2 regions of the Glutamicibacter sp. V16R2B1 genome follow, and region 1 is predicted to be linked to the other one. Evidence: predicted binding sites of a transcription regulator. Region 1 holds the regulator's gene; the other holds the start of a gene.
What was found. The regulator HrcA, encoded in region 1, represses chaperone genes, less so after heat shock. The targets are predictions, from matches to a motif close to TTNGCACTCGNNNNNNNCGAGTGCNAA.
Positions count from the first base shown of each region.

Region 2: groES (co-chaperone GroES) is a predicted target of HrcA. The motif match lies at 2,476-2,502, and genes of this name have one in related genera.

Region 1 covers NZ_VATX01000005.1:207,286-213,406, forward strand. The annotation lists gene FDN03_RS03260 (GerMN domain-containing protein) at 1-120, shown strand, start outside; gene FDN03_RS03265 (16S rRNA (uracil(1498)-N(3))-methyltransferase) at 248-1,033, opposite strand; gene dnaJ (molecular chaperone DnaJ) at 1,037-2,161, opposite strand; gene hrcA (heat-inducible transcriptional repressor HrcA) at 2,214-3,227, opposite strand; gene FDN03_RS03280 (DUF3097 domain-containing protein) at 3,381-4,238, shown strand; gene FDN03_RS03285 (DUF4870 domain-containing protein) at 4,381-4,728, shown strand; gene hemW (radical SAM family heme chaperone HemW) at 4,849-6,078, opposite strand; gene lepA (translation elongation factor 4) at 6,079-6,121, opposite strand, start outside.
Region 2 covers NZ_VATX01000015.1:358,874-364,994, reverse strand. The annotation lists gene FDN03_RS11800 (acyltransferase family protein) at 1-13, opposite strand, end outside; gene groL (chaperonin GroEL) at 310-1,914, opposite strand; gene groES (co-chaperone GroES) at 2,017-2,313, opposite strand; gene FDN03_RS11785 (amino acid permease) at 2,598-4,154, opposite strand; gene FDN03_RS11780 (class I SAM-dependent methyltransferase) at 5,193-6,121, shown strand, end outside.

The DNA.
Region 1 (6,121 bases):
GGGGCGCTCAGCCGCGAGCTGGCGCTCTCCCCCGGCGAATACCGGGTGACCCTGTGGGGCCAGAACAACGGTTCGGGCGCGAAGATCGCCCGCACCACCAGCATGTTCAACGTCAGCTAACCGGGCAGCCGAAGAACTCGGGCTCCAAAGTCCCCGGGAACCACGCTTAACCACGAACCCGGCCATCGCCGGCAGACGCGAAATCGCGTCCACCGGCGATGGCCGGGTGAAGTTTTTTCCAAGCCCCCTACAGGTCCCCGAGCAGGTGACGGACCAGCACCAGGGCGGCCGGGCCGGCGGTGGAGGCCCGCAGCACATGCTGGCCCAGAACCACGGCCCGGGCACCGGCGGCGGTGAGCACCGCCAGTTCCCCGTCGCTGATCCCGCCCTCGGGACCCACGATCAGGCACACGCCCGGCGCCGTGCGGCCCGCCGATCCGGCGGCGGCCTTCCAGTCCCCCACGATGCGCCCCAGCGGCGCGGTGGCCGCCTCATGCAGCACCAGCACCAGGTGCCCATCGGCGACCCGGTCCGAGACCTCCTCGGCCAGCTGCCGCGTGGTGAGCATCGGGTGCAGCACCGGCTCATAGCTGCGCCGGGACTGCTTCTGGGCGCTGCGCACCTGGGAGCGCCACTTCTCCAGCGCCTTCTGCGCCTTGGCGGCGTTCCAGCGCACGATGGAGCGTTCGGCCTGCCAGGGACGCACCGCGCTGACGCCCAGCTCCACGCTGGCCTCCACCGCCTGCAGGTCCCGGTCCCCCTTGGCCAGCGCCTGGATCAGGGTGACCGGGTGGCCCGGCGGGGCTTCGTCCACGACCTCCAGGACGGTGACGTGCAGCGCCTGCCTGTCCCCGTCCTGCACCTCGACCACCAGCCGGCGGCCGTGGCCATCGAGCAGGTCCAGGTGCTCACCGGGCTTGACCCGCTTCACGTTCAGCGCGTGGTGCGCCTCGGAGCCCTGGATGGAGAGCCGGTCACCGGCGGCGACCTGGGCGGCCTGCTGCCGGTCGATGACGAAGCTGTGGTTGCTCATGGCCTAACGCTGGCCCAACTTGTCGCGCAGCCGGGCGAACATGCCCCCGGCGTGCTCCACCTGTCCGGCCGCCATTTCCTCCCCGCGCAGCTTGGCCAGCTGCTCGAGCAGGTCGCGCTGGGCGGCGTCCAGCTTCGTGGGGGTTTCCACGCTCAGGTGCACGATGATGTCCCCGCGTTTGCCCCCGCGCAGCCGCGGCACGCCCAACCCCGGCAGGGTCACGGTGTGCCCCTCCTGGGCCCCGGGCTCCACCTGGATCGACTGTTCGCCGTCGAAGGTCTCCAGCTTCAGCTCGCAGCCCAGGGCGGCGGCGGTCATCGGGATGCTCATCTTGGCGTGCAGGTCGTTGTTCGCCCGTTCGAAGATCTTGTGGCGGCGCACCTCGACTTCCACGAACAGGTCGCCGTTCGGCCCCCCGCCCGGCCCGGCCTCGCCCTGGTCGCGAAGCTGGATGCGGGTGCCGCTGGCCACCCCGGCGGGGATGTTCAGCTGCTTGGAGACCCGTTCGCGCACCCGCCCGTCCCCGTTGCACTCCAGGCAGGGGTCCGGGATGGTGGTGCCGTGGCCGCGGCAGGCGGCGCAGGTTTCCACGGTCATCATCTGGCCCAGGAACGAGCGCACCGGGCGCTGCACCTGGCCGGCGCCGTGGCAGATGGAGCAGGTGACCGGGCTGGTGCCCTCGCGGGTGCCCTCACCGTGGCAGGTCTTGCAGGTGACCGCGGTTTCCATCTCCAGCGGGTACACGGTGCCCTTGACCGCGTCCTCCAGGTCGATGGTCACGGTGATCAGTGCGTCGCGTCCACGCTGGGTGCGCGGGATCGGGCCCTGGCCCTGTCCGCCGCCGCCGAAGAACTGCTCGAAGATGTCCCCGAACCCGCCGAAGCCGCCGGCCCCGCCGAAGCCCTGGTGGCCGTTGCCGTTCTCATCCCCGGTGGCGTCGTAGTTGGCGCGCTTGGTCTCATCCGAAAGGACCTCGTAGGCGCGGGTGACCAGCTTGAACTGCTCCGCAGCGTCCTGCCCGGGATTCACATCCGGGTGCAGTTTGCGGGCCATCTTGCGGTAGGCGCTCTTGATCTGTTGTTGCGTGGCGTCCTTCGCGACACCCAGCGTCTCGTAATGCGAGCTCACGTTTCTCGCGTGTCCTTTCCTAACCGTTGGTCAAAGTCTGTGCCGGCGAGTCTCAGTTCGCCAGGATTCGGGACAGGTAGCGTGCCACGGCGCGCACCGAGGCCATCGAGGAGGGGTAGTTCATCCGGGTCGGGCCCAGCACCCCGAGCTTGTTGCGGGCATCGCTGCCGTAGCTGGTGGCCACCACCGCCGCCTCGGACAGCTCCCCGATATGGGTTTCGGTGCCGATGCTCACCGACAGGCCGCGCGAATCGGCTTCCAGTTCGGAAAACAGCTTCAACAGCACCACCTGCTCCTCCAGCGCCTCAAGCACCGGGGTGATGCTCAGCGGGAAGTCTCCCCCGGCACGGGCCAGGTTCGCGGTTCCCGCCATCACGATACGCTGTTCGGTGGCCGAATGCGCCATTTCGCGCAGGGCCGCAAGGATTTCTCCCAGCAGGTCCTGGTCCTGGCCCGGGATTTCCACGCTGTGGGTGGAGAGCAGCACGGACAGCTCGGAAAGCTGGTACCCGGCCAGCGCCTCCAGCAGCGTGTTCTTCAGCCCGGCCAGCGACTCGTCGGTGAACGGCGCGGCGGTGCTCAGCACCCGCTGGTCCACGCTGCCGTTGGAGGCAATGAGCACCAGCAGGAACTGGTGCTGGCTGAGCCCCACCAGTTCGATGTGCCGCAGCGCGGCCGTGTCGTACTGCGGCACCTGGATCATCGCGACTTGGTTGGTCAGCTTCGCCAGCAGCCGCACGGTGCTGTGCAGCATCTCCTCCAGATCCTGGGAGGTGTCCATGATCCGGTTGATCGCCTCGCGTTCGGCGCGCGAGAGCGGCTTGATCTCACCGATCTCGTCGACGAACCGGCGGTAGCCCTTTTCTGTGGGCACCCGCCCGGAAGAGGTGTGCGGGGCGACGATGAGTCCTTCGTCCTCCAGCGCGGCCATGTCGTTGCGGATGGTGGCCGCCGAGACCCCCAGGTCGTGCCGGTCCAGCAGGGTCTTGGAGCCCACCGGTTCGCGGGATTGGACATAATCCTCCACGATGGCTCGCAGCACATCCAGGCGCCGCAATTCGCTCACTGTCACACCACCTTCCATGCCTCACGGCATTTAGCACTCTACGTCCTCAAGTGCCAAGTCTAGTACGTTCAGCGCTTGCTAGCATTGGAATCTGGTTCGTATTCGGTCACAGCGAAAGGGCTGCATTCAGTGAGCAACTACCCGTGGGGCGCCATGGATCTGGGCACCCCCGCTCCCAAGAAACTGCGTCAGGTTCCGGTGGAGCGCGGGCTTCTACTGGAGGATGTGGCCTCCGGTTGGGTTGGTGAGCTGGTGCGCACCGAGAAGTCCGGGGGCATGCGGGTCATTGTCCTGGAGGACCGCCATGGGCGCACCAAGTCCTTCCAGAGCGGCTTCGGCTTCCTGCTGGAGGGAGAGCCGGTGGAGCTGGTCGAACCGCGCGCCCAGGCACAGGCCGGAAGCACCCTGCGTTCCTCCTCCGGGTCCCGCGCGGTGACCGGGCAGAAGGCGCGCACCGCCCGGGCCAGCCGCATCTGGGTGGAGGGCAAGCACGACGCCGAGCTGGTGGAGAAGGTGTGGGGCCATGACCTGCGCGTCGAGGGCATCGTGGTTGAACCGCTGCACGGCGTGGACGATCTGGCCGCGGCCATTCGGGACTTCGACCCCTCCCCGCAGCGCCGCCTGGGGATCCTGGTCGACCACCTGATTTCCGGGACGAAGGAGGAACGCATCGTGCAGCAGGCGATGGCCACGCCCGGCGCGCGGGGCAACGTGCTAATCCTGGGCCACCCCTACGTGGACATCTGGCAGGCGGTGAAGCCCGAGGTGCTGGGCATCACCGCGTGGCCGGTGATCCCCAAGGGCACCGACTGGAAAACCGGGGTGCTGCGCAGCTTCGGCTGGCCGCACCACAACGCCGCCGACATCGGATTGGGCTGGCAGCGGATCCTGTCGAAGGTCGAATACTATTCGCAGCTGCAGCCCGAACTGCTGGGCAAGGTCGAGCACCTGATCGATTTCCTCACGACCGAAGATTACGGTTTCCTAACAATCGGTGAATCGCAGGGTTAGTTCCGCGAGTCGAGCTTCCGATGCGGTCCCGGTGGCTAGACTCGAGGCAGTAACCACACTTCAGACATTGCAAGGAAATTCGACAGTGCCATCTCGCCAGACTGAGTCTTCACCGGAGAACTCACGCTTTGAGGGTTCGCAGGTGACCGCTTTGCCACTGAGCCCCACCGAGGATCGGCAATGGGCGATGCTCGCTCACTTCGGCAGCATCCTGGGGTGCATCCCCTCGGCCATCATCTACGCGGTGTACCGTGACCGCGGTCCGTTCACCGCGCAGGAATCCAAGGAAGCGTTCAACTTCACCTTCCCGCTCACGGTCCTGGCCATCCTGCTGAACCTGCTGAGCCTGATCCCGTTCATCGGCTGGCTGTTCGCCGTGGTCGGTGTGGCGCTGTGGGTGTTTATGACGCTGATGGGTGCCCGCGCCGGCATCCAGGTCAACAAGGGACGCCCCTTCCGCTACCCGCTGAACCTGCGGCTGATGAAGTAGCGCGGGCCTGGCCCGCGCCCAAGAACCAGGGAAAAACCCCCGAAGCCCACCGCCGATGAGGATCAAGCGGTGGGCTTCGGACGTTTTGGCGGCCAATGCCGCCGGGCCAAGGTCTACGAATTAGAAGTTCAGCAGTTCGCGCACCACCAGGTCGGCCAGCAGGCGACCGCGCTGGGTCAGCACGATCCGCCCGGCGAAGGCCTGGCGCGGATCGATCAGCTCATCGGCGATCAGCCCGGCCACGGCCCGGCGCCCGGTTTCGTCTAGTTCGGAGATCGGCATGCCGGTGTCCAGGCGGGTCAGCAGCATCGTGCGCTCGAGCTGCACCGCCTCGGCGTCCGGGAATTCGCGTCCGGCCCCCGGGGAGATCCCGGCGTCGATCCGCTGCTGGTAGGCGGCCGGGTGCTTCACGTTCCACCAGCGCAGCCCGCCAATGTGCGAGTGCGCCCCGGGTCCGGCGCCCCACCAGTCCCCGCCCTGCCAGTAGGCCAGGTTGTGGCGGCAGGCGTGCTCGCGCCCGCGGGCCCAGTTGCTCACCTCGTACCAGTTGTAGCCGGCGGCGGCGAACATCTCGTCGGCCAGCTGGTACTTCTCGGCGTGGTCGTCATCGTCGATGTCCGGCACCACCCCGCGGCGGATCTGCGCGGCCAGCTTCGTGCCCTGTTCGATGATCAGCGCGTAGGCGCTGATGTGGTCCGGTTCGTAGCTCAGGGCCGCCTCGACGCTGGTGCGCCAGTCGGCAACCGACTCCCCCGGCGTCCCGTAGATCAAGTCCACGCTGACATCCAATCCGGCCGCCCGCGCCCAGCTGACCGCCTCGGGAACCCGTTCGGGGTTGTGGGTGCGGTCCAGGACCTTGAGCACGTGCGGCACCGCGGACTGCATGCCGAAGGAGACCCGGGTGAACCCGGCCGCGGCCAGTTCCTCAAGGCTCTCGGGGCTCACCGAATCCGGGTTCGCCTCGGTGGTGACCTCCGCGCCCTGGGCCAGGGAGAAGTTCTCCTTGATCCGCCCCAGCACGCTGGCCAGGTCGCTGGCCGGCAGCAGGGTCGGGGTGCCGCCGCCGAAGAACACGGTGTCGATCGGCCGGGCCGGCACCGAGGAGGCCTCCAGCACCTGGCGGGAGAAATCAATCTCCCGGCCCACGGTAGCCGCATAGGACTCCTGCGTCGCCCCGGAGCCCAGCTCCTTGGCGGTGTAGGTGTTGAAGTCGCAGTAGCCGCAGCGGACCGTGCAGAAGGGAATGTGGACGTAAAAGGACATGGTCCGCCCCGCGGCACCGTGCGCACACGCTGCCGGGAGCAGACCATCGGCCGGAGCCGGATCCCCGTCCGGAAGGACTGCGGGCATCTACTTCTTTTTCGGTTCGTCGGTGGACAGTGCGGCGATGAAG
Region 2 (6,121 bases), on a different contig from region 1:
CCTGCAGGTCCATGCGGTAGCCGGAACCGGCAGGACGGGGTGCCGCCGCGGGCCGGAGGTGAAGGGAAGTGGAACTGTTGTGGCACATAAGAAAACGGGGTCAGGGGTGGGCGCCGGAGGGTGCCCGAGCCCGGTTCGGACCCCGCGGTGGGGTCCAGGGAACACTAGGTGACCCCTGATCCTATCAAAGATCGTTATCGAATCGTGACAGAACCGGGCTTCCACGTCCCCGGATACGGCAACGGCCCCGGAACGCCGCTGCCACAGCAGCTGGGGTTCCGGGGCCGTTGGCCTCAGGTGTTGCCGTCCCTAGTGGGCGTGGGCTGCTTCCTCGTCCTCGGCGGGCTTCTCAGCCACCAGGGTCTCGGTGGTCAGCACCAGCGAGGCAATCGACGCGGCGTTGTGCAGCGCCGAACGGGTCACCTTCACCGGGTCGATGACGCCGGCGTGCAGCAGGTTCTCGTACTGCCCGCTCTTGGCGTTGAAGCCCTCGTTGGCCGGGGACTCGGCGACCTTGGAAACCACCACGGAGCCGTCAAAGCCGGCGTTGGTGGCAATCCAGTAGGCCGGCTTGACCAGGGCGCGGCGCACGATGGCCACACCCGCGGCCACATCGCCGGCCGCAGCGGTGGCGCGCTCGTCCTCATCCAGGGCGGAGAGGGCGTCCACCAGGGCGGTACCGCCACCGGCGACGATGCCCTCTTCCAGCGCCGCACGGGTGGAGGACACGGCGTCCTCGATGCGGTGCTTGCGCTCCTTCAGCTCCACCTCGGTGGCGGCGCCGACCTTGATCACGCCGATGCCGCCGGCCAGCTTGGCCAGGCGCTCGGAGAGCTTCTCGCGGTCCCATTCCGAATCGGTGCGATCCAGTTCGGCCTTCAGCTGCGAGACGCGCTCGGCGACGTCCTCATCGGATCCGGAGCCGTCCACGATGGTGGTCGAGTCCTTGGTGATGGTCACGCGGCGGGCCGAGCCGAGCACCTCGGTGCCGACCTGGTCCAGCGACAGTCCCAGCTCCGAGGAGACCACCTGGGCGCCGGTGAGGATGGCGATGTCCTGCATCATGGCCTTGCGGCGGTCGCCGAAGCCCGGGGCCTTGACGGCCACCACGTTCAGCAGGCCGCGCAGCTTGTTGACCACCAGGGTGGACAGGGCTTCGCCCTCCACGTCCTCGGCGATGATCAGCAGCGGCTTCTTGGTTTCCAGGACCTTTTCCAGAAGCGGCAGGAACTCTGCCACGGTGGAGATCTTGCCCGGGTTGATCAGGATCAGCGCGTCCTCCAGGACGGCTTCCTGGCGGTCGGTGTCGGTCACGAACTGCGGGGAAAGGTAGCCCTTGTCGAACTGCATGCCCTCGGTGACCACCAGTTCGGTGGCGGTCGTGGAGGACTCTTCGATGGTGATGACCCCGTCGGTGCCCACGGTCTTGAAGGCCTCGGCGAGCAGTTCGCCGATTTCCTCGTCCTGGGCGGAGATGGCGGCCACGTTGGCGACCTTGTCCTCCACGTCCACGGCGTTCTTCGCCAGGCGGGCGGCGACGATCTCGGTGGCCAGTTCGATGCCCTTGCGAATATCGCCCGGGGCGGCGCCGGCGGCCACGTTCTTCAGGCCTTCCTTCACCAGTGCCTGTGCCAGCACGGTGGCGGTGGTGGTGCCGTCACCGGCCACGTCGTTGGTCTTGGTGGCCACTTCCTTGGCCAGCTGTGCGCCAAGGTTTTCGTAGGCGTCGTCCAGGTCGATGTCCCGGGCGATAGTCACCCCGTCATTGGTGATGGTCGGTGCGCCCCAGCTCTTGGCCAACACGACGTTACGCCCGCGTGGGCCCAGGGTCACCTTCACGGTGTCGGCGAGCTTGTCGATGCCCGCCTCGAGGGCACGGCGTGCTTCCTCGTTGAATGCTAGCTGCTTGGCCATGCATTGACTCCCTATGAATTCTTGGGTCGTAATCGACGCAAAGCCCCGAATCGCGAGGGTCTCGCTGTGCGGGGCTCGGTCGGCTACGAAAGGTGGGTGACGTTACTTGACGACAACTGCCAGCACGTCGCGGGCCGAGAGCACCAGGTACTCCTCGGCGCCGACCTTGACCTCGGTGCCCCCGTACTTCGAGTACAGCACGACGTCGCCTTCGTTGACGTCCAGCGGAACGCGGTTGCCGTTGTCGTCAATGCGACCCGGTCCAACGGCCACAACGGTGCCTTCCTGCGGCTTCTCCTTGGCGGAGTCCGGGATCACCAGGCCGGAGGCGGTGGTGGTTTCGGCTTCGACCTGCTTGATGACAATGCGGTCTTCGAGTGGCTTGATAGAGACAGACACAGTCTCTCCTTTTCGTTTATGAACCAATGGAAAAAACGGTAACGCCCCGTGGCATTGCTCCAACCGTCGTCGCGGTGCCAGTTGGTCATATCCAGTAAGGCATGGACTGCCGCGCCCGATCGGGATCGGGTACTGCATCCATTGATGACTTTAGGACGAAAATTAGCACTCGGTCAAGGCGAGTGCTAATGATCGGGATTCGTGTTGCTTCTGGTTCACTGACAGCTGACCCGGACCCGGCGGCAGGCCGGATCCGGGTCAGCGCGAAGAGCGGAGAAACGGGGTTAGCGCGGGTCCACCTCGACCAGGCCAGCATCCTCCGGGGAGGACAGGTCCATGTCCTTCAACGGAACCACCTTGGACTTGGTGAGCATGCGGTGACCGAGCCACAGCGCCAGGAACAGCGGGATCCCGATGTAGGCCGAAAGCACCTCCATGCCCCGCCCGGCCAGCACCGCCTCGTAGTTCTGCCCGGCGATCACCAGGATCAGCACCGCGAAGGCCACCAGCGGGCCGATCGGGAACAGGGCCGCCTTGTAGGGCAGCTCGCTGACCGAGTGTCCCTGGGCCAGGAAGCCGCGGCGGAACCGGTAGTGCGAGATGGCTATGCCCGCCCAGACTATGAACCCGCACAACCCGGAGACGTTCAGCAGCCAGGCGTAGGCCGCACCCTGGCCAACAATCGCGGTCAGGAAGCCGAACAGGCCCACCGACGCGGTGGCCAGCAGCGCCGGCATCGGCACGCCGCGGCGGTTCAGCTTGCCGAAGACCTTCGGCGCCTTGCCATCCAGCGCCATGGAGTAGAGCATGCGGGTCGAGGCGTACAGCCCCGAGTTGCCGGCCGAGAGGATGGCGGTGAGGATGACGGCGTTCATCAGGGCGGCGGCGAAGGCGATGCCGGCACGCTCAAAGACCATCGTGAACGGGCTGGCCGCCACGTCGGCCTCCCCGGAGGCCAGCAGGCTCGGGTCGGTCAACGGCACCAGGGTGCCGATGATGAAGATGGCACCAATGTAGAAGAGCATGATGCGCCAGAAGACGGTGCGGATGGCCCGGGGCACCTCGCGGCGCGGGTTCTTGGCCTCGCCGGCGGCCACGCCGACCAGCTCGGTGCCCTGGAAGGAGAAGCCGGCGATCATGAACACGGCGATGATGGAGACAAAGCCGCCGTGGAAGACGTCATCGGGGTTGGTCCACTGTCCGAAGCCGGACTGTCCCTGACCGATGACCCCGAAGATCATCAGCACACCGGCGATGAGGAAGGCGATCACCGTGACCACCTTGATCAGCGCCAACCAGAACTCCCCCTCGCCGAAGGCCTTGGCCGACAGTGCGTTCAGGCCGGTCAGCAGGGCCAGGAAGACCGCAGCCCAAATCCAGCCCGGAACCCCGGGCAGCCAGAAGTTCATGACAATTCCGGCCGCCACCAGTTCGGCGGCCACGGTGATGGCCCAGTTGAACCAGTAGTTCCAGCCGATCGCGAACCCGAAGGACGGGGAGACGAAGCGGGTGGCGAAGGTCTGGAAGGAGCCTGCGACCGGGATCTTGGCCGCCATCTCCCCCAGGGACTGCATCAGCAGGTAGACCATCAGGCCCACTGCCGCGTAGGCCACGAGTGCACCACCGGGACCGGCCTGGGAAATGGTGCCGCCGGAGGCGACGAACAATCCGGTGCCGATGGAACCGCCAATGGCGATCATCTGCAGGTGGCGGCTGCCTAGGGAGCGCCGCAGTTTCTTATCTGGCTCCTGGTCTCCACACGGTGCGCCGGGCAGCGTTGCCTGGTCACCGAGCGAAGAAGCCGGCCTCTGTTCCTGGGTTTCCACGCTTGTTTTGCTCATCGGTGACATACAACACCATTTCCTTCACCGAGTGCGACCTCGGTCACAGCCTGAGTAGTGGATCGATTAAAGTACTTGGCGCACACGGTTCGGGGTCGCGGAGGCGAGCCCGGTGACCTGCGGGCAAGCCGGGATTGAGTTCGGGCGGGCAAAAGATAGCCCGCAACTTCGCCTGGCGAAAATGGAGCCGTTCGAGCGCCAGCGACAGGAAGGGTTTTCGTGATGCTGTCGTGCGCCAAGACGCAGCATTGCTGTGGCTGATCGAAAGGCGTTAAGGACGTTTCGTCAGCGGGAGAGCTCTGCGCGACGGCCTTATCTGGACGCCACAACGGGTTTTCCACGACCGGCCAGCCACGGCAATTGCGCGACAAGCGCAGGAGCGGCAGCCCAAAATATGACGCAAATATGTCATATTCCCCCGCCATTGGTGCCCCTACGGCGGCACGGCGGGCAGCGGTTCGCGTGCTCGCTCCGCCGGGCGGCTGGGTCAAAGTCATGCTCGTGGTGTTCCTTGGTTCTATTCGCTCGGCGCCTTTGGGCGCCGAGCCAGCTTCTGTCGTCTCCCACATCACTTCTGCATCACAGGCTTCGCGGAGGTGAGGTATCGACACTGGGTGTCAACGACTTCCATCCGGCTCAACGCGGCGCCGGATTATATTCTTCCCCCGGCGTTCACCCGAATCCGATCCTCTGAGCATCAGCAAAAACTGCTGTAACTTCCGGGAGGATGAATTTTTGGTGAAGCATTCCTGTTGCATGAGCGTGTTTGGCGACGTTGCAGACAATACCGCCAACGCCTGAGACCAAACGCGTGAGGGTGAGCAAGATCCCCTATCTGGTGCGGGAGCCTGAATCTGAGCGTGAAGAAAGTAACACCAAGACGAGCCAGTTCGGGCTGCCCGCCACCGTCTCGCGCGTTGTGCGCGGGCGGAGCCCCCGTCAGGGCTTGTGCCCGAGTGTCAGTCCTAGGGGAAGCCTGGCTGGTGGCCTGCTGATGGGCGTCGGCACCCGTAAAGGGTTCTCCGATACTCTGGATTCATGCCCCAGGCCTCCAATGACTCCGCACTGAATGACCAGTTCGCCGCCCTGCTCTCCCCCGAGGGATGGCAATTATTGGCGAGCATCGACCCCTCGATGCTGGCGAGTAAGGATGCGGCATGGGCACTGAATGAAAAACTGCGCAAAGAAGGGCATGACCCTGCGGTTGTGCGCGCCGTGGTCGCCCAGTCGCAGTTGCGCTATCGGGGCAGGGTGAAATTCGGTCCCTTTGCCGACTCACTGATCTTCACGCCGGCAGGCCTGGAACAGGCCACCCGGTTGATGATTGCCGGACTGCACGCCCGCCGCTTCGTGGAAGCCGGGTGTACCCATGTAGCGGATCTGGGCAGCGGCATCGGCGCAGACGCCATCGCCCTGGCCAGCGCGGAGCTGAAGGTCACCGCCGTGGAGCGTGATGAAACCACCGCCGCGGCACTGACACTGAATTTGATGCCGTTCCCGCAGGCGACCGTGGTGCACGGTCAGGCCGAGGATGTGGATTTGGAAGCGGTGGATGGGGTCTGGCTGGATCCTGCCCGCCGCACCGAGGCCAACGGCAACACCAAGCGCATCTTCGACCCCGAGTCCTTCTCCCCTCCCCTGTCCTTTGTCGAAGCCCTGGTGGATGCGGGCAAGGATGTGGGCGTGAAGCTGGGACCCGGCGTGCCGCATGAGGCCATTCCAGCCACCGCCGAGGCCGTATGGATCTCCGATCACGGCTCGGTCATTGAAGCCTGCCTGTGGTTCGGCCGCCTGGCCCGTCCCGAGGTGAAACGCGCGGCACTGGTCATTGACAAGGACGGCGCCCACGAACTGACCTCCCCGCTCCCCGCCGAGCAGGGCGCCACCGCTCCGGTGGGCGAACTTTCCAACTACATCTACGAGCCGGATGGCGCGGTGATCCGTTCGCACCTGATCGCCGAACTGCT